3 regions of the Anaerosinus massiliensis genome follow, and region 2 is predicted to be linked to each of the others. Evidence: riboswitches for the same ligand, from Rfam matches in the RefSeq annotation. Region 2 holds a riboswitch; each other region holds the start of a gene.

Region 1 (11,215 bases), 2.0 Mb from region 2:
GTTAATTCCTATCGCTTCTATTATCACTTCTTATTCCTATGACATTTTTCGACACATTATTATAATCTCCTGCAACAACGCATTCTTAGCAAAACATCCCAGCCCCCAAATATCTTATATTTTATCCTTCCTTTGCTTTGCCAATAATTTTCTAAACAAATAAATGCAAAACCATATTCCCGCACCGATTGCAATCCACTTCAACCAAGCGCTATTTACAATTGATTGCCATTCACTGCCAATCACCGCACCAAACCCCAGAAAAATAGTCAGCCATAGTAATGCATGGATCATATCAAATATAACAAACTTCACAGCAGAAATACCACTGATACCTGCCACATAAGGAGTGACATTTCCTATTGTGGGTAAGAATCTTCCGCCAATGATATATGCAGGTGCAGATTTTTGCAATAAAATTTTGGCTTTATCAATTTTCTTCGGCGTTAATCGAATGTACTTTCCCCATTTTTCTATAAAAGGTTCCCCGATGTGCCGCCCAATTAAAAAAGCAGAAATTGAACCTAATAAATATCCGAGCAAAGATGCCACCCAGGCAAAAGCGATACTAAACTCTCCTTGCTTGGCTAAAAATCCAGCAAAGCCAACTAAAACACTGCCTGGAAACGGTAGTCCAATCGATTCTAAAAAAACGCCGACAAACACACCTGTTAAACCAAGACCACTTAATAAATCCAGCATTCTGTCAAACAAAAACATCTCCTCCTAAACCTATTATGTTTAAAAACGGAAGGAAATATTTATTTAACTAAAATTCAATATAAACAATTGTACGAGAACATATACAAGGTATAATAAACGTACATAGACAAACACTAAAAAATCATTGATGCATCTAAAAATAGCAAAACACAGAAAAGGAGGTATACGATAAATGACAATACAACCTAATGCAAATAAAACTGGCTGGAATTTCGATCATAGTTATACTCATTTGCCAGAATTATTCTTTTCCCCACTGGCTCCAACGCCAGTAAAAGCGCCAAAACTTATCATGCTCAATCAAGTATTAGCTAAATCGCTTGGCCTAAATCCCGAGTTGCTGAAAGAAAAAAATAATTTGGCTATACTCTCTGGTAACGCAATCGTTGAAGAGTCCACACCACTAGCCCAAGCTTATGCAGGACACCAATTTGGCCATTTTACAATGCTAGGAGATGGACGTGCAGTTCTGCTCGGTGAACAAATAACTCCAGAAAGCAAACGCTTTGATATCCAGCTCAAAGGTGCAGGGAAAACACCATATTCCAGAGGCGGCGACGGTCGTGCTGCGCTCGGGCCAATGTTGCGCGAATATATCATCAGCGAAGCAATGCATGCACTCGGTATTCCAACTACACGAAGCTTGGCAGTCGCTTTAACTGGAGAATCAATCTATCGAGAAACCGCACAGCCGGGTGCAATTTTGACCCGTATAGCCGCAAGCCATATCCGTGTCGGCACCTTTCAGTATGCAGCAAACTTTGGCTCACCAAAAGATTTGCAAGCACTTGCTGACTACACATTAAAAAGGCATTTCCCTACATGCAAAAATGTAGATACCCCTTATATCGCCTTACTAGAAGAAGTCATAAAAAAACAAGCATCCCTCATTGCACAATGGCAGCTCGTCGGTTTTATTCATGGCGTAATGAATACCGATAATATGACCATCAGCGGCGAAACGATAGATTATGGACCTTGCGCTTTTATGGATACTTACGATCCAGCCACAGTATTTAGCTCGATTGACCGCTATGGTCGCTATGCTTATACAAATCAACCTCAAATCGCCCTTTGGAATCTTACACGCTTTGCTGAAACGCTCTTACCGCTTTTACACGAAACTAAGTCTAAAGCAATTCAAATTGCAGAAGATACTTTATCTGCATTTACCGATTTGTATCATACAGCTTGGCTTACAGGTATGCGAAATAAACTAGGCATGTTAAATGAAACCGCGCAAGATGAAACAATCATTCAAGATCTGCTCAATCTTATGCAAAGAAATCATGCCGATTACACCAATACATTCCGCGACTTAACGTTTGATAAAATAGAAAATACAAAAATCTCCACTGATCAAGCATTTCATACCTGGCATGAACACTGGCAGGCAAGATTGTGTAAACAATCAGCGTCAAAAGCAACAATACAAGAAGTTATGCGTAAAAGTAATCCTGCTGTAATCCCTCGTAACCATCAAGTAGAACTTGCCCTCGAAGCTGCGGTAGAAAAAGAAGATTACGCCGTCATGGACAAACTTCTTGAAATTCTTGCTGTACCATATGCACATTCTGCCAATCAAGACCAATATGCAGCGCCTCCTTCTCCATCTGATACACCTTATCAAACATTTTGCGGAACCTAATATAACTGCTAATCACAACTTCAACTGTTTAATATGCATGAAAAATTGGTACGAATTCAGATAAATCTTGATTCGTACCAATTTTATATTTCTTCGCTTTATTTATATTCCATAAATAACCATTATAATCGGGACTTTCTTATTTTGTTTAAATAAGTTAAAATAATTGTATAATTCAAGTTAAAACGTTTTAAATTACCAATTTACATTAATATGGTATAATTTATATATCACTAATTGTATGATTAGGAGTATTTATGGACTATATTTATTTTTCACTATTCGGTACAACCGTGGGCACACTCGCAATGATACTTGTTTATATTTATTTATATTTCATGTATCACGAACGTTATATGGGGATTTGGACCGTTGCCTGGTCTATATTTTTATTGCGCAATATATTATTTGACTCTGGCGCTTGTAATATATTACCCAATTTAAATCATTCTCTACTCTCCTTTTCAATCTACCAGCTGCTATTTATCGCCAGCAGTTTAACTTTCATTTGGGGAACTTACATTTTTACTGATGAACCCTTTAAAAAAAGTTGGATCTACGGTGCTATCGGATCTTCCTTATTAAGCATTGCACTTTTTTTAATGCCATTGCCTGGTTTTTATAAACTAATTCCGCCTGCTTGGTTTGGCGGAGTCGTTTTGGGCTGGATTGCAATTGCTTTTTTCAAACATGAAGAAACACTTGGTATTGGTAGAATAATTGCTGGCACTGCATTTCTGCTTTGGAGTATTCTTACCATTATTTTACCGTTTTTCTATCAGGTTTTTCCTTTACTCATCGCCATGACAGCCAGTGTACTACGGTTAATTATTACGATTAGTACTATTATGGTCTTTTTAGAAAAAAGTAAGACTACTTTGATTCATAAGGAAGCGCATTATCGGCAACTTCTAGAAAATGCAATTGATATTATTTTCTATTACCGTTTATTACCGAAAACCAAACTTGAATACCTCAGCCCGTCGGTCCTATCTGTCACTGGTTATACTGCAGGGGAATATTATTCTGATGAAAAGTTAATTTTAAAGCTCATCCATCCAGATGATTTGGACTTATTCTATAACTTTATTCATAGTAGTGATAAACTTTATCATCAACCTTTAATTCTCCGCTTGCTCCGAAAAGATAAAAGCATTCTATGGATTGAACAAAAATGTGTTCCCATTTATGATAAATTAGGCAATTTAATTGCCTTAGAAGGAATTGTCCGCGATATTACCGATCGAAAAGCATTAGAAAAAGTCGCAGCTTCTGTTGATCGAATGAATATTGTAGGCAGTATGGCAGTAGCAGTAGCGCACGAAATCAGAAATCCATTGACGACGATTCGAGGCTATCTGCAATTTTTAGGGAAGAAACCAGAATATCAAAAGGACACCTGTAGATTTAATCTAATGATTGATGAAATTGACCGAGCAAATACAATTATTCGTGAATATCTAGCTCTATCAAAAGAAAAAGTCGCGCATTTACACAAGAACTCTCTAAACACCTGCATCGAATCTTTATTCCCACTGATCGAAGCCGATGCGACAGCTTCAAAAGTCTACGTTGAACTCGACCTCTCTTACATATCAGATGTCTTGTTGGATGAAAACGAAATCCGCCAATTGCTTCTCAATCTAGTTCGTAACAGCATCGAAGCAATGCCTTCTGGCGGGAGACTCATTATTAAAACTTTTGAAGACAAAAACACGGTAACTTTATCTATCATTGATCAAGGTAAAGGCATTCCGCCTCATATATTAGATAAATTAGGGACACCATTTATTACTACTAAAAATACAGGCACAGGGTTGGGCCTGCCGATCTGTTATCAAATTATTCAGCGGCACAATGCTTCGATAGATGTAGAATCAAGCGACCAGGGTACTAACATTTCTATTCGGTTTAAAATACCAAATCATGCAGAATAAATTGGGGTTAATGCACTCATTATGCATTAACCCCAATTTTTATGTACGCCAAAAATTTCTCATGATTCAAGGATTTGTTCCGTTTTTTTCGTATCCCCTATGAAAAGGGGGTGATCGTGGTGAAAACATAGATTTTTGTTTTACAAAAAATACTTCACCAAGAACAAAACGAAAAGGAGCAAATAAACGATGAAAATAAATCTTTCAAACGTAAAAACTGAATTTCCTGCAATCACTTTAGGAATCGCTGATACCCCGGAAGAAAAATTAAAAGTATACCAATTTCGCTACCATATTTACGCAGAAGAAATGTCAAAACAATTTCCGAATATGGATCATAGAAACAAATTATTATTTGACGAACTGGATGAATGGGCAATTATTATTTACGCAAAAGTAGAAGCAGATATTATCGGCACATTAAGAATCAACATCGGAAACATTCATAATTTTCCGTCTTTTTGGCAGAAAGCTCTCGATCTTGAGAAATTTTTAGCATTTCAACGAGAACCTTCTCTATTTGCCTACACTTCAAAATTTATGGTCGCATCCGACTATCGCAACTCTGCCGTATCTTATTTACTTTCTGCCAGAAGTTATGCAGCCTATTGTACACATCAAGTGCAATTTAGTTTTGGTGTCTGCAATTTTCACCTATTGCGGTTATACGAACAATTTGGCTTCCGCCGTTACGGACGAAACTTCATTGACCAAGGCTATGGCTTACTCGCCCCTTATGTACTATTGGTAGACGATCTTTCCCATTTACGTGCAGTTCGTTCCCCTTTTTATCGGTCAGCACGAAAAAGAAATGTGATAAACCTACAAGCAGCAGAATGGTTTCATAAGACATTTAAAGAAAATACAGTACACATCAACAGTCAACTCATCAGCCAAGAAGATTTATGGCAACACTTACAGCAAAAATTATCTGCCGCTCCAAATCAAAGCATCCCTATATTACAGGGTTTGTCCACAATTGAAGCGATGAAATTTCTACACAGCTGCAGCATCATCGTCAAATGCTATGCTGGTGATCAAATTGTTTGTGAAGGTGATACAAATTATGCCTTAAACATATTAATCAATGGACATTTAACTAGAACAAACCCGTCGTATAACTCAGAAAAAACAATTGCAGCGGGGCAAACAATCGGGGGCAATGGTTTAATCAATCACCCCAAACATACTGAAAACGTCTTTGCCGTTACAGATGCAGAAGTACTGGTACTATCCAGCTTAGCTTTTCCTAAATTTCACCACACTCATCCAACGATTGCACAAAAAGTTCTATACAACATAACTAAAAACAAAGATACGCCTCATATCAGCTAATCTACCGATAAAAATAATTTTCAAATACATCGTGGTAATTGATCCATAAAGCAATTACCACGATGTTTATAATATTTTATCTAGGCGTATATTCACCAACTCCCAAGAAGCTAGAACCTACTGTTGTTTTTCAAGAATGACGGTCTCTTTCCCCTCACGCTGTTCTTCTCCATGTGTATAGCCGACAACAGCAAAATGCTCGGATAATTTTTCTGCCCAATTTTTATAGTTGTCATCCATCCCTCGCATACAAGAGGATAAATGTACAACATCTACCTTCTTTTTAATAAGTGCTGCAATCTTCTTCTCCATATCGCCGCCATTGTGCGTAAAAGCAACTAAAGTCAAATCCTCTTGCCCTGTATAGCGCGCAAAAGAATCAATTCTTTGAAAAAATGCGTTTAAGCATCCGCCCCCAGTACATCGCATCATAGTTTCTTCTCGTACAATAATAGCTAATTTCATTCTACACCTCTTACCTTTCATTCCACAAAGAGTCTGTTTTTATCATAATCTAATTATATAATAAATAAAAATATTTTTCTGTGACAAAAATCACGCTCTCGCACTAAATAGGGTGCTTCCAATTGATAAAAAAATGTATTTTATGTCTCATGAATTAGTTTTATGCAACCCATATGTAATGAAATAAATTTTGCCTAATGATAAAGCTACACACTCTTTCTTCTTCAAATTATTTTTATTGTCTTCATTTTGGAAAAGTAATCATATAATAAAGTACCATACCACGCTGAACATTTTATAACAGCTCATGCTTACTTGTTGAATATAAAAAATTACTTACTTAAAATTTTAGATAACCGACAAAATGTTAACATAATATTAATGAATTTCTAACCGATTCTATATTAAGATACTTTATACTAGAAGAGAGAAGATCATAAGGGGGGCTATCGTTGAAAAAATATTATGTCTTAGACACTAATGTTTTACTGCACTCGCCGAACGCTCTGTATGCATTTAATGAACACACTGTGGTCATTCCTGAAGTCGTAATCGAAGAGCTTGATCGATTCAAAAAAGAGTCAACCGAACGTGGTGCCAACAGTCGTCATATTAGTCGTATTATTGACACCATGCGTACCCAAGGAAATTTATTAGAAGGCGTTTCGCTAAATGAAAACGGCGGAACTTTGATTTTAGAATCTAACCATACCGCCACCAAGATGCCAATCTATTGGGATAAAGATAAAGCCGATAATCGTATTCTCCAAGTTTGTAAGGGACTATTAGAATGCGGTGAACAAACAATTCTGGTTAGCCGTGATACCAATATGCGAGTAAAAGCTTCGATTTTAAAAATTCAGGCTGAAGACTTTCGCAATGACAAAGTATCTAGTATTGATCAACAATATACAGGCCGTACCGTCGCTTATACCTCTAGTGATACCATCAATACTTTTCATACAACTGACAAGCAGTTTATGGATCCAAGCAAGGTATTCACATTCGATGAACAAACAGATCTGCTGGTCCCGGCCGACCTTATTACCAACCAATTTTTGTTGATTAAATCAACAGACAATGATCGTCACACTGCATTAGGACGCTTTGACGGCGAAAAAATCGTTCATCTACAATATAAAAATCATACACCATTTGGTGTAACACCAAGAAATGTTGGTCAAATCTTTATGCAAGAGTGCCTGATGATGAATGCCCAAACAGCCCCACTTGTCATTTTAAAAGGCATTTCCGGAACGGCTAAAACTTTTTATTCTCTAGCCGTGGGTCTTCATCAATATATGGAATGTCGGCCAAGACAATACCAGCACATTTTAATCTGCCGACCAAACACTATGCTTGATGATGGAATTGGATTTCTGCCAGGAACTGAATCTGAAAAAATCGAGCCTTATATGCGGGCAATCAAAGATAACTTATTTACCTTAATGTCCGGAAACACTGCAGCAGAAGATAAAGATCTAGCACAAACGGAAGATACCGTCAACATGTTGTTTGAAAAACGGATGATCCAAACGGAGGCATTGGCGTATCAGCGGGGACGTTCTCTGCAAAACTACTGGACTATTTTTGATGAAATGCAGAACTCCACTCCACGCCAAGCAAAAGCCGTGTTGACGAGGCCTGGGCTCGGTACAAAAATCATTTTAATCGGCGATCCTGCACAAATTGACCACCCTTTATTAGATAGCCAGTCCAACGGCCTAAGTTATGCAAGTGAAAAAATGATAGGCTCTAAACTGTGCTTCCAAGTAACAATGTTGCCCGAAGAATGTGAGCGTTCCCCGCTCGCAGCAGAAGCGGCGAAAAGATTGTAATATTCGTAGAATGAAAAATACTGACTTATTTTAAAAATCATTCTGTCTAATCATTGAATAGAAAGATTTTGATAAGTCAGTATTTTTTAAGTATTTAGCAGTTTGAAGCGATTGCTTCGTGCAATAAGCTATTTTGCCTTTAAATGATCGATAATCAGCGAAATACCTCTTAAATGCATGGAAAATAGGTACAGATCCATAATATAAACTAAAATATTAATTATTACGCTTTAATGCTATTAATTACACCTTTATTTTTAAATGTAAAGGTGTATAATGTAATTCACAATATAAATAACGGCTTAATTCTTTTAAGAAGAAGCGGAGGAACCAATTTTTTGGGGTTAATTCTATCTTAGATAGAAGGGGTGTTTTCTCTTGTCATCCTACCCGTCAGCTAACTTCGTCGGCCAAAATGAGGGGCAAAAGACCGCCCATCGGTCTTTTTTTGTGCTCTTTTTTAAGTAAATACGGATTTGAGCCACCGGAACTCGTATCGCATCCGACCTCACTTTCAATACGCTCAACATGAACCAATTGATTTCTGTTCACAAATAAACAGAAATTTTATTTGCCAAGTTGGGATAAATCTGAAAAAAACTGGAGATATTATCATTCATTTGGAGGTCTTATATTATGATGCGTTTACTACGCCGATTATTGATCGGCAAACCACTTTCTAACCATGAACTTTCCCATGAAAAACTCCCAAAATGGAAAGCACTCGCTATTTTTTCTTCTGATGCACTGTCGTCCGTTGCGTATGGCCCAGAGCAAATTATGATTATACTTGCGGTCCCTGGTCTTTTAGCTTATGGCTATATGAGCTATATCGCTACAGCAATCTTACTATTATTGGGAATTGTAACAATTTCTTATGTACAAGTTGGCAAAGCCAATCCCGGCGGCGGTGGCTCTTATTCCGTTGCAATTAAAAATCTCGGTGAAATCCCTGCCTTAACTGCGGCTGCTGCGTTACTCGCCGATTATACGTTGACGGTAGCAGTAAGCGTCTCAGCTGGTACTGTAGCCATTGTCTCAGCATTTCCGCAATTACTGCCCTATGAGGTAACAATTGACTTATTTATTCTGTTTTTTATTCTTATGTTAGTAAACTTACGCGGATTGAGAGAATCTTCTACGGCATTTGTTTATCCAACCTATGCTTTCATCTTTGGTATATTTGTGTTGATCGCAACTGGGGCTTATCAAGCTTTTACACAGCAGGCACCAGTAATTCCTGCCGAATCGCTGCAACGCCAGTTTGATTGGACAGTCGGTTTATTACTACTTAGAGCTTTTGCAAATGGCTGTAGCTCTATGACTGGTATCGAAGCGATCTCTAATGGTGTTCCTATGTTCGAAGAACCAGGCAGCAAAAACGCCAGCATAACCAACTACTGGATGGCTACCTTACTGGGTTCCATGTTTATCGGCATTTCTTTTCTAATTATGCATTTTCATATTTTGCCGCTTGAGGATACCACTTCTCTATCTAAGATTGCTGAACTAACCTTTGGACGAAACTGGTTTTATTATTACATCCAAGTTACAACAATGTTAGTATTATATCTGGCTGCAAATACATCTTTTAACGGGCTTCCACTCCTTTTATCCATTCTAGCCCGAGATGGGTACATGCCACGCTATCTTGGCACACGCGGTGATCGCCTTAGCTTCTCTAATGGAATTATTTTTTTAAGTATCAGTGCTGGCATACTCATTTTTATTTATCAAGGCAATACTGATCATCTCATCTCACTATACGCAATCGGCGTATTCATGTCCTTTACCATTGCCCAATCGGGAATGATTGTTCATTGGTTAAGGGAAAAGGGTAGGTATTGGTGGTTGCGTGCTACAATCAACGCAATTGGCGCAATCGTCACAGGTATCGTTGTACTCATTATCGGTATCAGTAAATTTTTCTATGGCGCGTGGCTGGTATTAATTTTTATTCCAATCATGATTGTAGTATTTAAAAAAATTAAGGGACACTATACCGACATGGCAGAGCAGCTTCACTTACCAAGTGAACAAATGAATCCCGCTCTTATCACGAAAATCCCTGCTGGTAAAAATATCGTAATCGTTCCTATCTCCAGCCCTACGAGTGTTATCGCCCAGACTTTAAAATATGCAAAATCCATCGGTGATAACGTATTAGCAGTTCATGTTGCTACCGACGAAGAAAGCGGAAAAAGAGTTCGCGATAAATGGAATTGTTGGAATTCCGGTATTGAATTAATCACTTTAGACTCTCCTTACAGGCTTGTTCTACAGCCACTGATTGATTATATCGAGGCATTATTACAAGAAAAAGGGCCTAATGATTACATTACCGTTTTAATTCCCGAATTTCAAACAAAAAAATGGTGGCATCGTCTTCTTCATAACCAAACAGGTTTAATTTTAAGAACTTTACTCATCTTAAAGAAAAACGTCGTTGTGGCAACAATTCCTTATCACTTAAAAAAGTAAACGATTGAAATTTATTCTACTCATATGAATCTACATGCGTAATTTTAAACGCCTCCAACATTTTTTGTTGGAGGCGTTTAGATTCACGTAGAATTAATTATTTAAATCGAATCATGGTATTTCGTGATAGTGCAATACTCCTTTTTATAATCTTATGTGCTATATCTAAATTCGCATTACTAAATCGAGGGAATGCAAATCCTGTTAATACTAAGATTTCTGCCTGTGATGTAGTCACAATATCCTCAGTATGCTTATTATGCCCTGTTAATCCATTTGCACCAAAATATTGTCCAGGAACAGTATATTCTCGTATTGGATTTTCAAAAGTTAACGATTTTAAACTGCCTGACAATAAGACGTAGTGTGAATAACTCACGTCTCCTTGTGTAGTAATTAATTCTCCTGGAGCGCACTGTACAATACTACTGCACGCATGAAGAAAAATCTTTGCTTCTTCTACAGATAAATCCCGCAATATTTCGATAACTTCTATAGGTAAAGCATTAAAACGCTGACATAGAATTGACCATAGTTCATCCGGTTTGATGAGTTGACTATTTACAATGCCTAATCTTTTTGTGAACTTTTCATGAAACCAATTGATTTCCGCTGAATTTCCATTCGCTTTTTTTTTAGCTATACGGAAAAACGGTGAACGTATTGTACGAAAATGGTTCAAGTCATTTGTTAGCATTACAATTGGACTTAATAAACCATACCCAAAATCCTCAAAATTTTTACCATAACGATGATACCCCATTTTTTCATACAACCGCAATAAATGG
Region 2 (11,215 bases):
GTATAATTTCAATTGATCTTTTGACAAATATTTTTGAATACTGTCCGGTGTAAACACAACACTTGTTGGGCGAATTGCTTCATGCGCATCTTGCGATTTTTTAGTCGAATAAACAGGTGGTTTTTCCGGCAAGTAATCTTTACCAAATCTTTCACCCACATAGTCTCTTGCTTCTGTCTGCGCAAGTTCAGCGATTCGCGTAGAATCGGTACGCATGTAAGTGATTAAACCAACCGGTCCTTTTTTCCCTAATTCTAACCCTTCATATAATTGCTGTGCAAGCATCATCGTCTTACGAGAAGTAAACCCTAATTTTCGTGAGGCATCCTGCTGTAAACTGCTTGTAATAAAAGGAGGCGCAGGTTTGCGCTGACGCTGACGTTTTTTTATGTCACGTACAGCAAATGTTTGTTGTTCCAACTCATTTTTTATATTTTCTGCTTCTGTTTCCGTTTTGATGGAAATCTTATTTCCATCAACCGTAACCAATTCCGCATCAAACATTGCAGATTTTGGTTTTTCTCTTAATTTTAATCCGACAGACCAGTATTCTTCCGACACAAATTTCTGTATCTCTTTTTCTCTGTCACAAATAATTTTAACTGCTACAGACTGTACACGACCGGCACTAAGACCTTTACGAATTTTACGCCACAAAAGCGGGCTTAATTTATATCCTACAATTCGATCTAACATACGACGTGCCTGTTGCGCATCTACTCGATTTAGATCAATAGGATGCGGATTTTTAACAGCCTCTTGAATTGCCGGCTTCGTAATTTCATGAAATACAATTCTACAGGCATCATACGCATCAATATTTAATATATGTGCTAGATGCCAAGCAATTGCTTCCCCTTCACGATCCGGGTCAGATGCCAAATATATCTTGTCTGCAGTCTTTGCAGCTGTTTTCAAAGACTTAATCAGATCACCTTTACCACGAATATTAATATATTTAGGCGTAAAATCATTCTCAATATCTACACCAAATTGGCTTTTAGGTAAATCACGCAAATGTCCCATTGATGCTTTAACCGTATAATTTTTACCTAAATATTTCTCTATTGTTTTCGCTTTAGCTGGTGATTCTACAACAACCAGTGTTTTACTCACAAAATGTCCTCCTTCATAGCACGAACATAGCAATGCGAGCCACGTTCATGCAGCAGACCACGCAATTCCATTTGTAATAATATAAAATTGATATTTGACGCATTACTTCGCGTTTTTAATATAATTTCATCCACTGTCATAGGTTCGTTATAGCTCAATAAATCATAGATTGCCTTTTCTTCCTCTGACAGCATAAAATTGCCGCTCTTTTCATTTTTAAAATACGTTACATTATATTCTTCAAGTATGTCAGAAATTGATTCAACCAATTTTGCTCCCTGCTGAATGAGCTTATGACACCCTTTGCTTGTCGCCGAAAAAATACTACCTGGCACAGCAAATACATCTCTACCTTCATTTAATGCATATTCTGCAGTAATCAGTGAACCACTTTTAAGCGCAGCTTCAACAACCACTGTGCCATCAGTTAATCCACTAATGATTCGATTCCTACTTGGGAAAAAAGCAGGATTAGGCTTCGTACCGGGTGCATATTCGGAGATAATAAGTCCAACTTCTGCAATCTGCTCTAACAAATTCTTATTTTCCGGCGGATAACTTACATCAACACCGCAACCTAGCACTGCAACCGTGGAGCCGATCTCTAAGGCACCTTGATGCGCTGCTGTATCAATTCCACGAGCAGCACCACTTACAACACTAAATTTTGCCTTTGTAAGTTCACACCCCAACATGCGCGCAATGTTTCTGCCATATGTAGACGCCTTTCGAGCACCGACGATCGCTATACTCCGATCAGCAAATGCTAAATTTCCTCGATAAAAAAATATCATCGGCGGATTATAAATATCTTTTAATTTCTTCGGATATATATCATCTTGATAACTGCATAAATGAATCTTTTGTTTTTCCCATGTAAAAGCGAACTGATCTACATCAATTGATTGTTTTTTCAACTCCGTTAATTTATCACAAGTTACCCTATCAATGCAACCACTTGCCTGTAAATCCAGCTTACTTGCATTCCATACATTTTGTGCATTGCCAAAGTGTTCTATTAGTTTACGTAATCGCATGCTGCCAATCCCAGGCACCATTTGTAATACCGCTAAAAATATTTTTTCCACAGCGAACACCACCTAATAAAATCAACATTGTATAAACGAATTTTCATTTATGGAAATAATTCTATGCCATTCTCTTATATTACAATAAGAATCATCATTTGCAAAGCTGATTTAAAATACAACTTGCTATATCGTTAGCCGCATTAGGTTTTGAAATTTGCCTAGCATTTATTTTCATATTAGTAAGTACATTAGACTCTATTCTAAATATTTTGTCAATTACCTTTTTTAAGGTACTAATTTTATTAATTTTTATTGCAACTTTTTTTCTTAATAGAAATTTTGTATTTTCTTCTTCTTGTCCAGGAATCGGCTGATATATAATCATGGGTAAAGCTGAACACAGCGCCTCACTCACAGTTACGCCTCCTGCTTTTGATATGAGGATATCAGACACTGCCATAAATTCGTATATATTATGTACGAAACCAAATATATGCATATCGTGTTTGATTTTTGATTGCATCTTTTGTACTTTACGATATAAATTTTTATTTTCGCCTGTGACAACAATTAGCTGCATGGCTGTGGTACAAGAATTTAAACATTGAATAACTTTGAGCATAGGGAAAATTCCAGCACCTCCGCCCATGATTAATACTATTTTAGTCTTATCACAAAATTTCATACATTTTAAAAGCTTATTTTTATCATAAATTCGTTCATACATAACAGAAACAGGAATTCCCAAAGCATAGCTTCGTTCCTGTTTAATGTGGCACTTGATTAAATTCTCAATCAAACTATCCTCGGCAACAAAATATTGTTTTGTATCTTGATTTATCCACATTTGATGGACTGTAAAATCCGTAATGACACTAACACTTGGAATACTCATTTGTGCATGCTCTTTTAGATACTGCATCACATTAGCTGGCGTTGCATGTGTACATACGACAACATCCGGTCTATAAGCCATCAAATAAACTTTTAACTTTTTTGCAAAAAAAGCACTTATGATCTTTCGCATCCATAAAGCACCTTGTTTTCTATTTCCCCAAGTATACGCCTTTTTATATACTTGGGGAATAAAAATTAAACTTTTAAAATAAACGTTTAATAAAGTACAGCGGAAAAATTTATTTACAAAATCCAAAATGTCTATATGCTCAACTACAATATCATGCTGCAATCTTTTCATAGCTTGTGCAATGGATACAGCAGCTTGTCTATGCCCAGAACCAATCGAGGCACTAAGAAATAAGATTTTAGGGGATTTCTTCATACGATTTTCTACTCCTTAGATCGTTATTTTTCCATAGAAATTAACTTCACCATCATCCGGACAAACCTCCAGTAACTGCTGCACTGTCAAACCGTTTATCATACTTTCATTCGTAATATCTAACATTGGTACTAATACAAATTTTCGCAATGTCAAATAAGGATGTGGTAATTTTAAATCTTCTGTAGATCTTACTATCGTATCATACACTAATAAATCAATATCTATACTTCTTGGTCCCCAATGTAAAACTCTCTTTCTACCCAATTGTTTTTCTATAAAAAGACAAGCATCTAAAAGCTCTTCCGGTGACAAATCGGTTACAATCCTAATCACTGCATTCAAATAACTCCGCTGCTCTTTTCGTCCAAAAGGCTCTGTTTCATAAATTGAAGAACTCTGCATTACAGCTATTTTTTCATGTGCAGCCAATTTATCAACAGCTGCCAATATATACTTTTCTCTATCCCCCATATTAGAACCTAGCCCTAATAGGATCATATTATTTACGACTCCGCACAGATTCTATTTGCACAAAATCAATTGGTCCCGCAATTGGCACAGAAGGTTTACGTACACGGACTGTAACTTCACCAACCGTAGTATAAAGCGATAGTATCTCATCACCGATATGTGCCGCTAATGCTTCAAGTAAGCAAAAGCGCTTATGTTCAGCAATATCTTTCACAAGTTGATAGATAGAAACATAATCAACAGCATCATTTAATTCATCTGTCTCTGCAGCTTTATCTGTTACAGTTTTCAGTTCCACATCAAAATAAAATCGCTGTCCTTGTTCACGTTCATATTCATATACACCATGAAATCCATAAAACATTACATTACTAATCAAAATCTTCGTCATTTTCTCCACTCCTCGTCATTACATCCATCATTTTTAAAATTCTTTTTACCTGTTTGACATCATGAACACGATGAATTTGAACACCTTTAGTTTTCCCTAAAGCAGCCGTTGCGAGCGTACCTTCAACCCTGTCGTGTACAGGCAAGTTTAATACATCTCCGATAAAACGTTTACGCGAAGTCCCTAACAATATAGGACAATCCAATGCTCGGAATGCTTCCAATTTTGACATGACGTATAAATTTTGTGCCGTTGTTTTAGCAAAACCTATCCCTGGATCAATAATTATATTTTCACGTTTTATACCGTTCTCTCTGCCTATATCAATGCTTTTCCTGAAAAAACAATCCATATCATGCATAATACCTTCTGGATAATCGTTCTCATTTTTATTATGCATAACCACAACTGGTACATCATATTTTGCTACAACCTTTGCCATCTCTTCATCATATTGCAACCCCCAAATATCATTGATGATATGAGCACCGTATTGTAATGCGGCTTCCGCTACACTGGCTTTGTAAGTATCCACTGATACGGGTACCTTACAATATGGTAAAACAGCTTCCAATATTGGAATTAACCGTTCCATTTCTTGGTCAGCAGAAATTTTTTCATTCCCGCCATAAGGCCTCGTTGACTCTGCACCTATATCGATCATATCAGCTCCATCGATTTGCAGTTCTTCGACACGACGGATGGCCTGATCTATACAGTTATATTTATTTCCATCTGAAAATGAATCTGGTGTAACATTTAATATTCCCATTATTAAACTATTTTCGTGATCAATCGTCAAATTCCTGTCTTGCCAATTATATTTACGATTAGGTAATTGGTCTACATTTCTTAAGATTTGTTCTATTTTTTCTGCAAGACTTGCAAGTCCCCATGGTTGTACCTTTAATTGTGCTAAGGCCAACCGATACTGTTTCATCGTTGCGCCAATCAGTACATCTGTATATTCCTCACTTAAATCTGCAGCATGCCTTGACACTGCCACATCTCCGCCTTTACCTAAAAACGTCTGTTTTAATATATTTGCAGCTTTTGACCTAATATTTTCCACTTTTATTACTCTAAAAAGCAATTTAGGTTTCAGAATATGAATCCCCACTGGATCACAATCGATTTTTGTAAGCTCATTTTGCACTTGTGAAAAATTTTTAATTTCAATAATATTGATATTCATAGTTCCTCCCTATTGCGATTCAACACATTTTTATTGTATCATAACTATTATACATATTTAAAAATTATATACAAATATTAAATACTACAGATAGTTCCGTACTATTAGGAGGAAACTTGATGAAAAAAAGAATTGATCCAAACTCATTTAATATTCCTGTGGAAGAGATAAAAAACGGCTTTTATAGCGATATTTATTTTTTAAGAACACAAGAAATTTTAAACAAAGCAAATTATCATCCTCATGTTACCATGCAAATTTTTCAACGTACACATGCAACCCTTTGTGGTATTGATGAAGCAATCGCTATAATCAAACGTTGTGCACATAATCCTGAAAAAATCAAAATCCATGCCTTGCATGACGGCGATAAAGTCGAACCTTGGGAAACAATCATGACAATTGAAGGAGATCTAGCAGATTTTTCACATTTAGAAACTGTATATCTTGGCGTAATTGCTCGTCAAACTAAAATTGCCACAAATACAAGCAAAGCAGTATCTGCAGCAAATGGAAAACCAGTATTATTCTTTCCTTCTCGATTCGATCATTACAGTGTGCAGCAATCTGATGGTTATGCGGCAAAAATTGGCGGTATGAGTGGTATTTCCACACCCGCAAACGCAGTTTCCTGGGATGTCGAAGCAGCAGGAACTATTCCTCACGCATTAATTGCAACTTATTTAGGCGACACATTAAAAGCAACTCAGGCATTTGACCAATATATTGACCAAGCTGTAAGCAGAGTTGCACTTGTAGATTTTAATAATGATTGTGTGAACACAAGTTTGGAAATTGCCCGCGCTTTAGGTGATAAACTTTATGGTGTACGTTTAGATACTTCTGATAAAATGGTGGATGCTTCTTTAATAAATCAAATGGGAGATTTCGCTCCAACAGGTGTAAATGAACAGCTCGTTAAGAATGTTCGAAAAGCACTTGATGATAACGGTTTTCATAAAGTCAAAATTATGGTGTCCGGTGGATTTACACCAGAGAGAATCGCTAAATTTGAAGCCAACAAAGTTCCTGTTGATGTATATGCGGTTGGTAGCAGCATATTTTCCACTAACGTGGACTTTACTTCTGATGTAGTTTTGGTAGATGGAAAACCAAGTGCTAAAAAAGGACGTAAATTTAATCCAAATCCGCGCTTAGAACTTGTACCTTGACTACACATCCTATTCAAAACACAATAAAAGCTTAAATTGTGCCTATTATATACGTTAAAATGCCTTTGGTCATTGCCTCAGTAATGACCAAAGGCATTTTATGTTGATGTTATCAACTCGCCCTAATTTTATTGTCTGTGGACCTATGCTCTAAGGGCATCACAAAACGTTTTTGATCATACTAGGTTGACTATGCTATACTAAGATTTAGATCTAATATTTTTTTCTTCTGCATATAAATTTTTGCCGATTTTAGTAACGGCTTTTTTTTCAATTCTTGATACATAACTACGCGATATACCTAAAATTTTGGCAATATCACGTTGTGTCTTGCGAATACCATCTGGTATTCCAAATCGCATATTAAGAACAAGCTTTTCGCGATCATTTAATGTATTGATCTGATTGGCTAATCGCTCATTTTCACATTGCGTTTCAACTAGATCGGCCACAACATCAGAATCAGTACCAAGAACATCGATCAGCGTTATTTCATTCCCTTCTTTGTCTATACCAATTGGATCATATAAACTAACTTCTGACCGCGCTCTTCTCGTGCTGCGCAGATGCATTAGTATTTCATTTTCTATACATCTAGCAGCGTATGTAGCAAGACGAATCTTTTTATTCGTATCAAATGTATTAATTGCTTTGATCAATCCAATTGTACCGATTGAGATTAAATCATCAATATCTTCTCCCGTGTTATCAAACTTCTTTACAATATGCGCTACCAAGCGCAAGTTACGTTCAATCAATACACTCTTAGCTGATTCTTTGCCCCCTGCTAATTGCCTTAAATAAGATTCCTCTTCTTTCTCTGATAAAGGTAATGGAAACGTATTTTGTGCCACATAGGCAACAAACAGCATTATACTTTTTCCCACTGCACCTAGTAAAGCTAATAAAACAGACACAGTAACACCTCCGCTCATTCTTCTGTGCTTTATCATATGGCCGCTGAGCAAAGATTGTGCTAAGAAATGATTGGAAATTTATTTTTTGTCGAAAGGAAGTGTTTGCTTGGAGAACTATTTAGGTGACTCTATGATATTTTTATCTATTCTACTTATGATCGTTTATTCTCTTTGGGATAATATTTTTACAGATTAATTAAAAGACGGGTGCTAAGAGAAGTAATTAGCACCCGTCTTTTAATATAGTAAATCATATCCGGCAGACTTTTAGATATAAAAATAGAGGAGACATCTGTCTCCTCAAATTAAATAAATTAAAGAACTCTTCGAGCTCCAATATAACATGAACCCCAATACCCACTGTATAGGTTATCAACTTTTACACCACTGCTTGAAGTCGCACTGATAAAATTGCCATTGCCGATATAAATACCTGAATGCGAAGGCCCTGCAGTATATGTAGAAAAAAACACTAAGTCACCAGGTTGTAAATTCGCTACCGAATAGCCAGTCTCATATTGCTCATCTGCGGTTCTAGGTAACCAAATACCTGCGTTAGCAAAAACATAACGTACAAAACCAGAACAGTCAAAGCCACTTGGTGTTGTACCTCCAAACACATACGGAACACCTATGTATTGGAAGGATGTTTGTATAATCCGTCTAGCAGCATACGATCCTCCACGACTTACCTCGGGAAGTTCTCTTCCCATTAATGCACGATATGTTGCAGAACCAACAAGACCATCCGCTTCCAAACCTCTAGATGTTTGGAATGCAATCACAGCACTTTTGGTCGCTGAACCAAAAACGCCATCAGCAACAATATCATAACCTAAATTAGCCAAAGCAGTTTGGAGTTGTGTTATTTCTTCACCTTGATCTCCATTTCTAAACGCAGATGCATTTGCAATAGAGAACCAACTCACCATCAATAAGGATAGTACTAATACACGTAATACCTTACTCAAAAGGTCACTCCTCTCTCTTTTTGCCTACGAGGTTAGCTGACGGGTTTGGGTAGTAGAGTCACCCATAATGTACAACTTGCAAACAACATTTTACAAATCGCAACAGAATTCACCCCAAAAAATGGTTCCCCCGCTCTTGAGTTAGATTCGGCTTATTTATACTCAATAATTTCCTATATTCGACCAAACTTTATAAATTCCTGCTAAAATGTACCTTTCTTTCCCTTTGTATTAATTTTTATTACCTATATTTATATTTTTATCTAAAATATTCGGTTGATTTCGCACAAAATAAAGAGGCCTTTGCTTTACTTCTTCAAAGATTCGGCCTACATATTCACCAATTATTCCAAGTCCAATCAATTGCATTCCGCCCAAAAATAAAATACTCGCTGATATTGTCGCCCAACCAGGTACAGCCTCTTCAGTAAATAATTTGATATAAATAACATGAGAAGTAACAATTAAACTTATAAATCCAAAAACAATACCAATATAAAAAGCAAAGCGAAGCGGAATTTTAGAATAAGCTGTAATTCCATCTAAGGCAAAATGCAACATTTTTTTTATAGAAAATTTGGAGCTACCGGCATAACGTTTTGGTGCAACGAATTCAATTTGAATTTGCTTATACCCAATTGCGCCAATAATCCCACGAATAAATCTAGCTCTCTCTTTATAACAACGAAAACTATTCACAACCGATTGATCTAATAATCGAAAATCTGAACCACCTGGTTGAATTTTTACCTTAGACAATAAATTCATGAGCCGATAAAACAAGGAGGATGTAGCATTCTTAAGCCAAGAAACCCCTTCTGTAGTTTTCCTTATCGTTTGCACAACTTCATACCCTTGCTCCCATCTTTCAATCAAATTTGGCAAAAAAGCTGGTGGATGCTGCATATCTCCGTCCATTGTAATAACCGCATCTCCTAGAGCATGATCAAGACCACAGGTCAAAGCAACCTGATGTCCGAAATTCCGTACTAAATAAAGTGGCTTAACTCTATCATCCTTGCTCGCTAGACGATCAAGGATAAATACACTGCTGTCGCTAGATCCATCATCAACAAACACCAATTCAAATGTATATGGCAAGGTAGACATAACTTTACATAGTTCTATATAAAAATATTCGATATTATCTTCTTCATTAAAAACAGGGACAACAATTGATATGAATTTCATAAATATCCCTCCAATCTATTAGATGACTTTCCTTCTATCTTTTATCATGATCTTATGCGTTAAATATTCACATATCAAGATACTCGAATTGTTTATTAAATTTGTACCTACACGATTAAGTCAAATGTTCCAAAAAATCAGCGTTCATAAAATATTTATAAAAACAAATGCTCAAAATGTATTTTACACTTCGAGCATTTGCTTTAATTATTCGTAAATCTTGATAAAAAATCCTTTGTCCGTTGATTTTTCGGGTGAGTAAACAATTCATCTGGTGAAGTATCTTCAACGACGACTCCATCTGCCATAAATACAACACGTGTAGAAACATCACGAGCAAAAGCCATTTCATGCGTAACAATGATCATGGTAAGACCTTCTTTTGCCAATTCACGCATAACGGCAAGTACTTCGCCAACCATTTGCGGATCTAATGCAGATGTCGGTTCATCAAAAAGTAAAACTTCTGGCTCAATTGCCAATGCTCTGGCAATTGCAACTCTTTGTTTTTGACCACCGGACAATTGACTTGGTTTTGCGTTCATATACTGCGCCATGCCGACTTTATCTAAATATTTTAATGCAATTTTCTTCGCAAATTCATTTGATTTTTTTAGTACTTTCACCGGACCTACCATACAGTTCTCTAGAACTGTCATATTGTTAAACAAATTGAACTGTTGGAAAACCATACCAACTTTAGTTCGATAAAGTGTAATTTCTTTATTCGTATCTGTGATATGTTCTCCATGATATAGAATTTCTCCCGAAGTAGGTATCTCTAACATATTAATGCAACGCAGCATAGTCGATTTACCAGAACCTGATGCTCCAATAATACTGACGACATCGCCTTGCTGAATATTAAGATCAATATTTTTTAAAATCTCCCGGTCTCCAAAACACTTTACTAAATGTTTGACTTCTAAGACAGGTTTTACATTATTTCGCATCATAGCTTCTTCCATATCCTATTAATTCCTGCCTTTCTTATTTGTCGTATCAAAAGGCCCGCAAGGATCGGCTAACGGATCATATTCTACCAATGAATAATTTTCAGAACCGTCCATTTTCTTTTCAATCCAGCGCAGTAATCTCGATACGGTAAAAGTCAAAATAAAATAAATTACACACGTAATAAAAAATACCTCAAAGTATTTATAATAAACACCCGCTGCAGTCTTCGATGCAAAATATAATTCCGTTACTGAGATTACATTTAAAACTGATGTATCTTTAATATTAATAATTAAATTATTGCCAATCTGCGGCATAATATTACGAAGCGCCTGCGGCATAATAACATTATACATTGTCTGAAAATGATTCATCCCAATTGCTTTTGCGGCCTCAGTTTGCCCGATATCAATTGAATAAATACCACCACGTACAGTTTCTGCCATATATGCACCAGTATTAATCGATACAACCAAAAAACCCGCAAACATTGCCGACATATCAATATTAAACATGCT
Region 3 (11,215 bases), 2.7 Mb from region 2:
AAATACAACATTAAAAGCTATGTTAGTACAATGTGCTAAGGCTGCGCAAAAGACGAAGGGAAGCTTTTTTTCAGCTCAATATCAACGGATTGCAGCGCGAAGAGGAAAAAGCAGAGCCGCCGTAGCTGTGGCTCATTCCATACTAATCGCTATTTACTACATACTAAAAGCAAAAGTTCCTTATCGAGAGTTAGGTTCGGAATATTACAATCAATTTAACCGAGAGAAGAAAATACAATCCTATTTGAAGAAATTAGCGGCTTTGGGTTGGGAGCGCCCCACCACAGCTACAACCTGATTGTCTATATACGATATTTTTTGTCCTGAATTATAGGGCTTGTCTTTGTGCGTCCTTTTTCTAGGATATAGAAGAGGTTTTCATAGTAAAGGATTTGAAATCGCGGCACAAAGAGATGCCGCTCCCATCAATACACCCGACCATAAAGCCATTCTCGCCTCACTTGTAATTCCCAAATGACCTACGTAGAGCGGTAAGAACGAAATCACCCCCGTAATCGCACACATTCCAATAAATTGAACCGACCATAAAATAGCCAAATTCTTTTTCCATCGTTCAATTAACATTCAAGTTCCTTCTTTCAAGATACATTGCAATAACTATAGTAGGTTTCTTGCATTATAGCATAGACAAAACTATAATAAAATTATCAAAAAAGTATGTCTTGTATATCAAATTATTATAGTTAGGAGCTCAATATGGATATTAGAGATATGAAATATTTTTACACAATTGCCGAAGAAGGAAATATCAGCAATGCGGCTAAACGATTAAATATCGCCCAACCAGCCCTTAGCCGGCAAATCAAACAATTTGAAGAACATTTAGGCGTACAATTATTTGAACGCGGCAGCCGTAGAATTAAGCTCACCGAAGCCGGACATTTAATGCATGAACGCGTGGAACACATTTTAGAATTAGTAGAAGGAACTAAAAAAGAAATTAAAGAACTACACTCTGGGCTTGTTGGAACCATTTCTATCGGTACAGTTACCACTTCGGGAGCCATACTGCTGCCAAATTTAATTCATCAATTTCATCAATTGTACCCTGCCGTCACATTTCAATTATGGGAAGGTGACGGTTTCCGTATTTTAGAACTTCTAAATAAAGGCATTATCGAAGTGGGCATCATTCGAACACCATTTGATGCAGACACGTATGAATCGATTACCCTTCCGCCTGAACCATTAGTATTGGCGATGAAAAAAGGCGCTTGTTATTGTGGTGAAGATCCTGCAAGTGTACACATCATCGAACTGGAGCATCAACCACTTATCGTTCCAATCCGCTGGAAATCCATGCTGATCAACTGGTGCAACAAAGCCGGATTTACGCCAAATATCATCTGCTCCTGCGACGGTATTATTATGAATATCCTCTGTGCAAAAATGGGCTTTGGTATGGCTCTCGTTCCTAAATCAACAGAAGGGCTTATTGAAGATGCGACGTTGACCTACAAAACGATTATTGATCCCACTGTATCCACTCAAACGGTTGTTGCTTGGCTAAGAAACCGCCGACTCTCGGCCAGCAGCCAGCATTTTTTATCACTATTAAAAGGAATGAACTAACAAAGGGCAAAAACTTAAAAAAAGACAAGGACGAGAATCAAAATGGAGGTGTCGCATTAAAATGCGATACCTCCATTTTGAAAGATTGGACAGTTTTCCGTTATTTTACCCTTGGCAGAGTATTCGCTGCATGTGGCATCACATGAACGGTATGATAAACTTGCCCTTTGCTGTGTGCAAGCTGCATTGCCGCATCCAACGTTTTTACAATTTGAATCTTTGCTTTTGCTAACAAATTTTCTTCTAATGAGGAAACCAAAATCAAATTATACTTTTCCGCTGTTTCGCAAAAATAATACGCTACATATTTAGAAATACTATAATCCGCTCGCAATGCATCTTCACGTTCTAAAACCGTATCATAATTTAAAATCATATCCTGCACATCAGCATTGCCGCCCAAACCTTCCGGACATTCTGTTAGCATAATGATCGTTCCACCAGGATTTGCCGCCTCTCGTGCATTAATCAAAGTTTTAATCGATTGATATAAATTCACATCTTTGGGACTGCCGCCTGCAGACGCAACCACAAGATCTGCTCTTTCTTCAATGCTGACACCATCAATCGCATCTACCATATTCCGCCCTGCTTCATGCGCCGCAATATAGTTTCCTGCTACAGCACCAGCAATTCTATTTTCGGCTATGATCACATTAAACATAAATGTTGGCCTTACAAAACTAGCCGCTTCGAGCATATCCAAGTGCAAAAGATTATTTTCTATATTGCCTGAGCGTACATCTGGCTGCGGACCCTTGCCTCGTTCAGGGTTTAAAGATAAACTGTGATTTGCCATTACCGTTTCATAAGAAGATATCCCCGGCAAAATATACTTTCGTCCGCCTGCCCATCCTGCCAGAAAATGATAAACAATACCGCCTGCCAAAACAATATGATCACAGTCCATTGCCGTCTTATTTATCCACACCGGTGTCCCATACGTTGTTTTTCCTAAATATTTTAATTTATCTTTATCATAACAGTCGTGATCAACCACAGTAAATCGATCCGCCAATGCAGGGCCCAACAGCATCCTATGTTCTTCGGCAGTTTGACCACGATGTGTGCCCAACGCACAGATAAACACAATATCCTCATCTTGAATGCCGCCTTGCTCAAGTTCCTCAATAAGTTTCGGCAAATAAAAACTCGTTTTTTGCCAAGCACGTGTTACATCTGGGATTACAATACATACTTTTTCACCGCGATGCACCAACTCACTTAACCTTGCACTGCCAATCGGCTGTGCAAGCGCATCGGCAAGAATCTCCTCCTCTGTTTTTTCAAACGTAACTGGATTGCTTTCTATCACTTGCAATACTTTTTCTTTTTCTATACGCAGAACCATTTCACCGGCACCATAGCGTAATACATAGTCTTGTAACATTCTTTTTATCCTTTCTTCTTTTAAATTATACTAATATTTGACTTTCTTCTGCTTCACTGCTTTCTTCTGTTTGACGATTGCCCCAGTAGCTGGCAAGAAGGCTGCCTGTAACATATTCCCATACTGACATAACCGCAGCCGGTAGTGCCGCTATCGGATCTAAATGCGCCAAAGCCAAGGCCACAGCAAGGCCCGAATTCTCCATACCAATTTCAAATGTAACAGCTCTGGATTTTCGCTCTGACATTCCAACCGTTTTTCCGGCGTAATAACCAAGCACTAGCCCAACAATATTATGAACTGCCACTGCCAAACATAAAATGAGTGCCATTGTTGCCATCTTTTCCGCATTTAATGCTACCACGGATGCCATGATTGCAATGATAAAAATCACCGAAACAGCCGGTACAACTTTGGTAATTTTCTCAATTAATTTAGGTGCAGCTGTATGAAGAGCAACCCCTAAGCCAACTGGGACTAAAACAATTTTAATAATATCGAGCAGCAAGGCACCAACATCGATCGGAATCATAGAACCGGCAAGCCAGGAAAAAATATAGGTGGTAAGCACAGGCGCCAATATCGTATTGACACTCGATATCGTAACTGACAAGGCTGTATCACCTTTTGCAATATAGGTCATCACATTCGACCCTGTTCCACTTGGACACGCGCCCAAGAGAACCATACCGGCAGCCAACGCCGGCGATAATCCCAATACTTTCGCAACACCATACCCAACCAACGGCATGATCAAATACCGAAAAAACACGCCATAAAATACATCTTTAGGTTGCGTTAAAATCAATTGAAAATCCCGCACCGACATGGTCAGCCCCATGCCCAGCATGATGACGCCCAGCATATAAGAAATATACGGCCCTATAGGTTTAAAGGGTGCTGGATTGAAAAACGCAATTCCTGAAATTACAACCACCCACAATGTCATGTACTTACAAATAAATTGCGCCGTTTTTTCTAAAAAATTCATCACTTGAATCCTCCTTGGTTTTTACCTTTACTTATACGCTTAATCATCAAAGCTACTGTGTTTTATCAATAAGAAATCTTGCTTTTACAAAAACAAAAAACCTCCTGCCCCCTTAAGCCAATAGACTTAAAGGGGCAAGAGGTATATCTCTCACGGTACCACCCTTTTTACAGATCAAAATGATCCATATCTCTCATCAGGTCCAACAACCTTAGCAGGATAACGACTGCACTCTTTAGAGTAGAGATCGGCGCAGCTTACTTCATTCAGCCTTGCTGTTCAGGAGTGATTCTCGTATCTCTAGCGCTACCGATTCGCACCATTACCACCGGCTCTCTGAAACGCATCCAAACACGACGTTCTCCCTCATCACATTTATAGATATATATTTTTAAAACACAATTGTTTTTATCTACTATACTGGTTTTAAATAAATTTGTCAACATGTAAATAACAATTGTAAATAACTTCTTAATCGTTATCCATCTGTTTTTCTATTGAACGTTTCTGTATTCCAAGACTATAATAGCAAATCGTAATAAAAACGCAAAATGCCGCTCCGGCAATTAATCCACCTCTTGTATCTTCATTAAACCACATGCCGACCAAGACAAGCAGCAAAAAAATTAATGTAATATAATTGCTGATCGGAAAAAAGACCGATTTAAAAGGATGCTTTGGCATTGCCGTTTTCCACTTTCTGCGAAATTTAATCTGGCTTATACATAATACGATCCACGAAGCCATCCCCGGAAGAATGCTTGCACTATATATGTAGACAAACAATTTAGAATTTGGATACATATAGTTGAAAAATACGCCGATCAACAAACAGCCGATTGTTATTTTAATACTATTACTTGGAACACCTTTCGATGATACTTCACCTAAAAATTTTGGTGCTTGTCCGTTTTTAGCTAACGTGTACAACATTCTACCAGCACTGTAAATTCCACTGTTACACCCGGACATTGCAGCAGTTAGTACAACAAAATTAATAATACCAGCGGCTGAAGCAATGCCTACTTTAGCAAAGGTCATAACAAAAGGGCTGCCAATTGTACCAATTTGATTCCAAGGATAAATGGATAAAATCACAAAGATCGCACCGACATAGAAAAGTAAAATACGCCAAATAATATTTTGAATTGCTTTACGTAGTGTATTCTTAGGATCTTTGGCTTCACCAGCGGTAATCCCAACAAGCTCTACGCCTTGATATGATGCCGTCACAAGACATAATGCAAAAATAAATCCTTCTAGCCCGCCGGTAAAAAATCCACCATGTTGAAATAAATTTCCAACGCCCATAGCAACTCCATCGTTTCCAATGCCAAAAAAGATTACACCAAATCCGACAACCAGCATAGCTACGATCGTAGTTACTTTAATGAGTGCAAACCAAAATTCAAATTCTCCATAATATTTAACCGAAACTAAATTTGCCAACGCCACAATTCCAACTCCGATTAATGCCGGAATCCACTGAGCCAAATCAGGAAACCAGTAATTCATATAAATGCCAATTGCCGTTACCTCAGACATTCCCACCGTCACCCATAAAAACCAATAACACCACGCAGTTAGATAACCTGCGAAAGGACTTATATACTTGTGCGCATAAGTAGCAAACGATCCTGTAACTGGCTCCAAATAAAGCATTTCCCCCATAATACGCATAACAAAAAACATAATAATTCCCGCTAGCCCATATGCAATCATCACAGATGGCCCCGCCCATTTAATCGTACTTGCTGATCCCATAAACAAACCGACACCAATCGTACCACCTAAAGCAATTAACTCGATATGCCGTGCTTTCAACCCACGATCTAGTTCTTTTTCTTTCACAACGCCTTACCCCTTCTCCAAGCACCTAAACTACATGTTGTAGTTTATATTCATAATACAAAACTCTCAAAGATTATATCATCATTTTCCAAAAACACCAAATAGACTCCCAACAACTTATATCCGCCTTTTTCTTGACAGGTTTAAAGCATGTATTTTATAATAATAGTAACAAAATGCATACTTTAGAAGGAGCCCAGTATCATGGCTTCTTTCTTTATTTCCCTTGCATTCATACGAAATAAAACTATAAAATTGTAGCAAAAGATCAAGCAGTAACTTTCTTCTTTGCTACAATTTTTTTCTATCTTGCGATGTTGTTTTTTTATCCATTGTAAAGTTTTTTGTATATATCTGCATTCTTCCACATTGTTTTATGCATCTACTAGACAAGTAATATCTATACGGAAAGCGTTTAAGCTCACCCCACTGACTCCGATATTACTAGGCACTAGATGATTCATATAAAAACTAAGTCATTTTATCGTAGACGCCGAATTTCATTTTCGAAAACGGAGGATCCAATCTTTGGGGTGAATCCTGTTACTTAATCAGGTAGGGCAATGTTCTTTCTGTCCGAATCCGTCAGCTAACTTCGTAGGCGTTGAAAGAGGAGGAAATCACATGGATAAGATTAAAATTGGCATTTGGGGATTTGGTAAAACTGGTAAAATCATTGCCAGCGAAATTTTACATGACCCTTCATTCTCGTTGCAGTGGGTAGTTCGTAAAAATACTGTAGATCATGAAAAATACGCAAGCCGTTTATTAGGTTACGAATATGATGCCGGGAAGATTTTTGCAGCAGCTGACATTGACGATGATTTTTTTTCTGAAAATCCAGTCGATGCAATCGTCGATTTCTCCCACTCAAAGGGTGTTCAATTGTATTGTAATAAAGTTGCGCTGAGAGGGATTCCCATCATATCCGCAATCTCAAACTATGAACCTGAAGATATGACATTGCTGCAATCTTTAGCAAAATCCACCCCCGTTTTATACTCACCTAATATCACGCTTGGGATTAATGTCTTAATGGTAGCTGCACAAATTTTACAGAAGATCACACCACATGCTGATATTGAAATCGTCGAAGAACACTTTAAAGGAAAACCCGAGGTATCCGGAACAGCCAAGAAAATTGCCAATGTACTTGGGCTTTCTGTAGCTGATCACTTAAATTCGATCCGCGTTGGCGGAATCGTTGGCCGTCATGAAATCATTTTCGGGATGCCAAACCAAATCATACGATTATCTCACGAAAGCATCAGCCGTGCCGCTTTTGGCCAAGGTGCCATTTTCGCGATCAAATCACTAATTGGCAAACCGGCTGGCATGTATACAATGGAAGCAATTATCGCAGAAATGTTTAAGAAAAACATTCCTGTGTACTAACGTTCCTCATTAAATAATGATAAACCCGCGTTAAGGATCTATTACAAATCCTTACGCGGGTTTTTTATTTTTATTCCAGATGAAGTCCAGTCAGCAGTACGCAGCATTTTTTCAGTCATCTTATCCCAAAACTTCCGATCATATCCGGAATTTAAAACACCAAATACATATATTTCAGAATTTTTCTGAATTAAATATACTTTTACCGCAAAAGGCCGTACCAGCTTAAAATTCCGAACTACCAGATTTGCACCACCACTAATGACTTGAACCTCTTCATTTTTAAACTGTTTCAAAGGATAAAAATCCAAAATTTCGATATCAAAGGTGTCTTTCAATCCTGTTTCTTTCTCATATATGTCTTTCATCGTCTTAAGAATAAGTGTATGTATCTCCTCTTGTTTTTTCCGATCGGTATGTTTCAATACATCAAAAAAATCTATACCATTCGCATTATACTGTGCAGGAATTTTCCCTGCAAATCCAAATGCGGTATTATAACTTCCTTTATCCTTAAATGCAAATTGATAAACACCAATATAATTCTGATCAAACGCTTTTTCAATCTCTTCGTATGGGTTTGCCTTAAATTCAGAACGCAAAATTTTATTTTTGTTTTTATTTTTTTCTATTTCCTCACCATATTTTACGAACGCAAACATTACATCCTTTCCATCAATAATTTCTAACTGCTCTGGCACTTGCAGCGTCCCTAAAAACGGAATTTCCCATGCTTTAGTTGCTGAAGCATTGACAATTCCTGCGCTACCAATCACCAAAACAATCACCATGGCAGAAATCATTCTTTTTAAATCCATATAAACGCCCTCCTATACTGTAAACTATTTTATATCATACCATTTTCGTCATTATGATACAATATTTTACTTTATTCCCAATAAAACTCCCTTTTTCTTGCATATCAACACGCTATAAGGTACTTTATTATGTTCATCTTTTGTTTATAAAAATAATCTGGCATCTATTGCGTATTTAGAATTGGCTCTTTTTTTCTGTTCATACCTATGGTGTAATAAAAACAACGTGTGCACATGATAATTTTAGTCAATGGAGGAATAACGAATGAACACAACAACAATTAAAATAGGCATATTATTATTTAAAGATGCATGTCCAATGGATTTTGTCGGTCCATATGAAGCATTTTCGGTTTTAAATTACGCTGATTCACCTCGTTGTGAAATTTTCACTGTTAGTGAAGTCAAAGGAGACATTCATACCTTTGACTTAACAATTAAAGCAAACTACGACTTTACCGATTGTCCACAGGCAGATATCATCATCATCCCGGGCGGTAAAACGCCACAAATATTAGACAACGCTGCTATCATTCAGTGGCTGCAAGCACAAAGCAAAAAAACAGAGCTTCTCTTCTCTGTTTGCAACGGTGCATTGTTATTAGCTAAGGCAGGCTTACTAAAAGGATTACCTGCCACTACACACCATAAATTTTATGCTGCACTCCTTGAGGTTGATTCTACGATTCAACTGCAAAAAAAAGCACGCTTTATTGATAATGGCAGCATTGTAACCTCTGCCGGAATCTCTGCCGGAATTGATGCAGCATTATATATTATTGATAAAAAGCTTGGAAAAGAAGCCTACCTCCACTCATGTGAGATATTAGAGTATGGCGATGCATGAAAATGATACAAAACAATATCGATTAAAAGCATTTTCTCATCATAGAAAACGACCTTCTTTCTAAATTATAGGCTAGAAAGAAGGTCGTTTTTTTAAACCGCTTGAAAACTCATCTACCGCTTTACACAATAAACTTAAACTGCATTACATTTAAACCAAACTTTTTTAAGAAGCTCAACCGCTGGGGCAATATCATCGAGTGCAATTGCACCAAATCCTAACAATACATAAGGATCAGAACGCGGTGTAAATTCAATCCATAATTTATGGTTTTCAGAAATGGCAATACCTGCCTCACATGCCCGTTGAATCAATGCTTCCGAAGAAAGCACACAATGAACTTGCAATAAAATATGTAGTCCTGCATTCATCCCAGAAATCGTAATTCGATCGCCAAATGTTTCATGAAGAACAGCGACAAGTCTATCATGTTTTTTCTTAAGATGCTGTGTCATTTTCCGTACATGACTTTCAAAATATCCTTCTTTCAAGAAAATTTCCAGTGGTTTTTGCATGAGAAAAGGAACAGGACACACATTATATTCTGACTGTTGCTGCAACTTTTCTGCCAATTTTTTAGGAAGTACCATATACGCAACACGCAGTGAAGGCAAAAGAACCTTTGAAAAACTTCCCACATAAACTACCCGATCAGGTGCCAAGCCCTGCAAAGAAGAAATCGGTTTGACATTGTACCGCAAATAACTGCTATAATCATCTTCAATAATATATGCATCCTTTTTATCAGCCCATTCAATCAAAGCCAGCCGTCTTGTAATCGACATAATCGTGCCTGTAGGAAACTGATGCGAAGGTGTTATATACACAGCCTTCGCCGAAGAAGCATCTAATGCTTTTACATCGATACCGTGATGATTTATAGACACAGGAGTTACACCAAATCCATGTGCTTTGAATGCAAAGTAAGCACCCTGAAAACCAGGATCTTCGATCGCTATATCCGCAGTAAAAGATTGCAGCAGCTGACAAGCGATGCTGATACATTGTTTTGTTCCCGAAGTAATTAAAATCTGATCCACTGTACAATTTACATCACGATATGCACGTAGATATTTTACAATTTCTCTACGAAGTCCGAATTCTCCCATACTCGAGCCATAACGCAGCATTTCAGCCTCATGTTCACGAAGACATAGATTCGTCAAACGCTGCCATTTTGAAAAAGGAAACGTATCAACAGGAAGACTCCCATACATAAAATTATATAGGGTGTTCTTCTCCGTTCCGCTGCACATCACTGGAGGCTCTTCCTCACTTAGCGCAGCATCTGCATTTACCTGATGCATCACTGGCTCAACATAATAACCGCTTCTTGCTTTACCGACAACATAGCCTTCCGCCAAAAGCTGTTGGTACGCTGTATCTACAGTATTTCGACTCACATGAAGTTCCACAGATCGCTGCCTGCTTGAAATAAGCTTTGTCTTAGGAGAAATTTCACCACATAGAATTTTCATACGCAATTGTTGATATAGCTGCCTATAAAGTGGCGTCTTACTCCGGGGATCTAATAAAATCATAAATTTCTCCTCTTGCCTTTTCTACAGAGCTCCTACACTATATATCATAATTTATTTTTCTTTTCATCAAAAAATAGCGAGAGGATACTCCCCTCGCTATTATTATACTAAAATGAATGAACTAGAACAATTATAGAATTGGCAATCCTAACTGAATTAAAATGAATACTTCCAAGAAAGCAATCCCAATAAATAACAACGAACGAAAAAGATACTTTTTCCAGTTCTTTTGCATACTCGGTATAATCATACTAACACAAAACAAAAATAAATAAACTAATCCAATGACTGCGCAAACAACACCGCTATAATTTAAAAAATCTGACATAAAATCCCCCTAAATATTATTTTTTACTATAAATATGTAATTTAAGTAAATGTTTCATCATTCATGATATGAAATTCGTAGAACTTTGTCAAATCACAATTAAGAATATTTATGTATTCCATTTGCAATAAACGCTAAACAGATAATCCCAGCGCTCAGTTTTCATCTGTATCATTCAACAAGTTACAGTTTGGCGACGTATACAAAGCTAAACAACATGGCCTCAAAAATTTAGCTAAAATAATCAATATCCAAAATATAAATTTTTCGCCAGTTGTGTAACAATATAGTATAAATTACTCAATTGACAACTTTCTGCAAATTGCATAATATATTAATAAATAGTTATTTTCTACTTAAATTTAATAAGTTTTGCTTATCATTTCTTTTTTTAATCATTGGAATCATAGGACTTTATATGAAAATGTAATGTTCTGCGCTCCGTTCAAGTATAGAGACTA

What was found. Region 2 has a riboswitch for cyclic di-AMP ahead of BN6559_RS19705 (C40 family peptidase). Riboswitches for the same ligand answer to the same signal wherever they lie in the genome.
Region 1: another riboswitch for cyclic di-AMP. It lies ahead of BN6559_RS12050 (APC family permease); the one in region 2 lies ahead of BN6559_RS19705 (C40 family peptidase).
Region 3: another riboswitch for cyclic di-AMP. It lies ahead of BN6559_RS15120 (4-hydroxy-tetrahydrodipicolinate reductase); the one in region 2 lies ahead of BN6559_RS19705 (C40 family peptidase).

What each region holds. Positions count from the first base shown of each region.
Region 1 covers NZ_LT575483.1:2,502,456-2,513,670, reverse strand. The annotation lists gene BN6559_RS12080 (DedA family protein) at 115-720, opposite strand; gene BN6559_RS12075 (protein adenylyltransferase SelO) at 896-2,371, shown strand; gene BN6559_RS12070 (PAS domain-containing sensor histidine kinase) at 2,629-4,308, shown strand; gene BN6559_RS12065 (GNAT family N-acyltransferase) at 4,498-5,643, shown strand; gene BN6559_RS12060 (CGGC domain-containing protein) at 5,761-6,108, opposite strand; gene BN6559_RS12055 (PhoH family protein) at 6,561-7,946, shown strand; cyclic di-AMP (ydaO/yuaA leader) riboswitch at 8,236-8,373, shown strand; gene BN6559_RS12050 (APC family permease) at 8,583-10,427, shown strand; gene BN6559_RS12045 (cyclic nucleotide-binding domain-containing protein) at 10,525-11,215, opposite strand, start outside.
Region 2 covers NZ_LT575483.1:460,252-471,466, forward strand. The annotation lists gene topA (type I DNA topoisomerase) at 1-1,116, opposite strand, end outside; gene dprA (DNA-processing protein DprA) at 1,113-2,204, opposite strand; gene BN6559_RS02495 (MGDG synthase family glycosyltransferase) at 2,299-3,429, opposite strand; gene folK (2-amino-4-hydroxy-6-hydroxymethyldihydropteridine diphosphokinase) at 3,445-3,930, opposite strand; gene folB (dihydroneopterin aldolase) at 3,932-4,294, opposite strand; gene folP (dihydropteroate synthase) at 4,275-5,489, opposite strand; gene BN6559_RS02515 (nicotinate phosphoribosyltransferase) at 5,609-6,661, shown strand; gene sigK (RNA polymerase sporulation sigma factor SigK) at 6,862-7,578, opposite strand; gene BN6559_RS19705 (C40 family peptidase) at 7,893-8,549, opposite strand; cyclic di-AMP (ydaO/yuaA leader) riboswitch at 8,555-8,712, opposite strand; gene BN6559_RS02530 (glycosyltransferase family 2 protein) at 8,781-9,740, opposite strand; gene BN6559_RS02535 (amino acid ABC transporter ATP-binding protein) at 9,944-10,708, opposite strand; gene BN6559_RS02540 (amino acid ABC transporter permease) at 10,715-11,215, opposite strand, start outside.
Region 3 covers NZ_LT575483.1:3,153,561-3,164,775, reverse strand. The annotation lists gene BN6559_RS15150 (IS110 family RNA-guided transposase) at 1-298, shown strand, start outside; gene BN6559_RS15145 (hypothetical protein) at 379-585, opposite strand; gene BN6559_RS15140 (LysR family transcriptional regulator) at 718-1,593, shown strand; gene BN6559_RS15135 (lactate racemase domain-containing protein) at 1,694-2,983, opposite strand; gene BN6559_RS15130 (bile acid:sodium symporter family protein) at 3,009-3,974, opposite strand; gene BN6559_RS15125 (amino acid permease) at 4,446-5,825, opposite strand; cyclic di-AMP (ydaO/yuaA leader) riboswitch at 6,307-6,443, shown strand; gene BN6559_RS15120 (4-hydroxy-tetrahydrodipicolinate reductase) at 6,450-7,220, shown strand; gene BN6559_RS15115 (hypothetical protein) at 7,262-8,038, opposite strand; gene BN6559_RS15110 (DJ-1/PfpI family protein) at 8,304-8,885, shown strand; gene pdxR (MocR-like pyridoxine biosynthesis transcription factor PdxR) at 9,020-10,426, opposite strand; gene BN6559_RS15100 (hypothetical protein) at 10,557-10,754, opposite strand.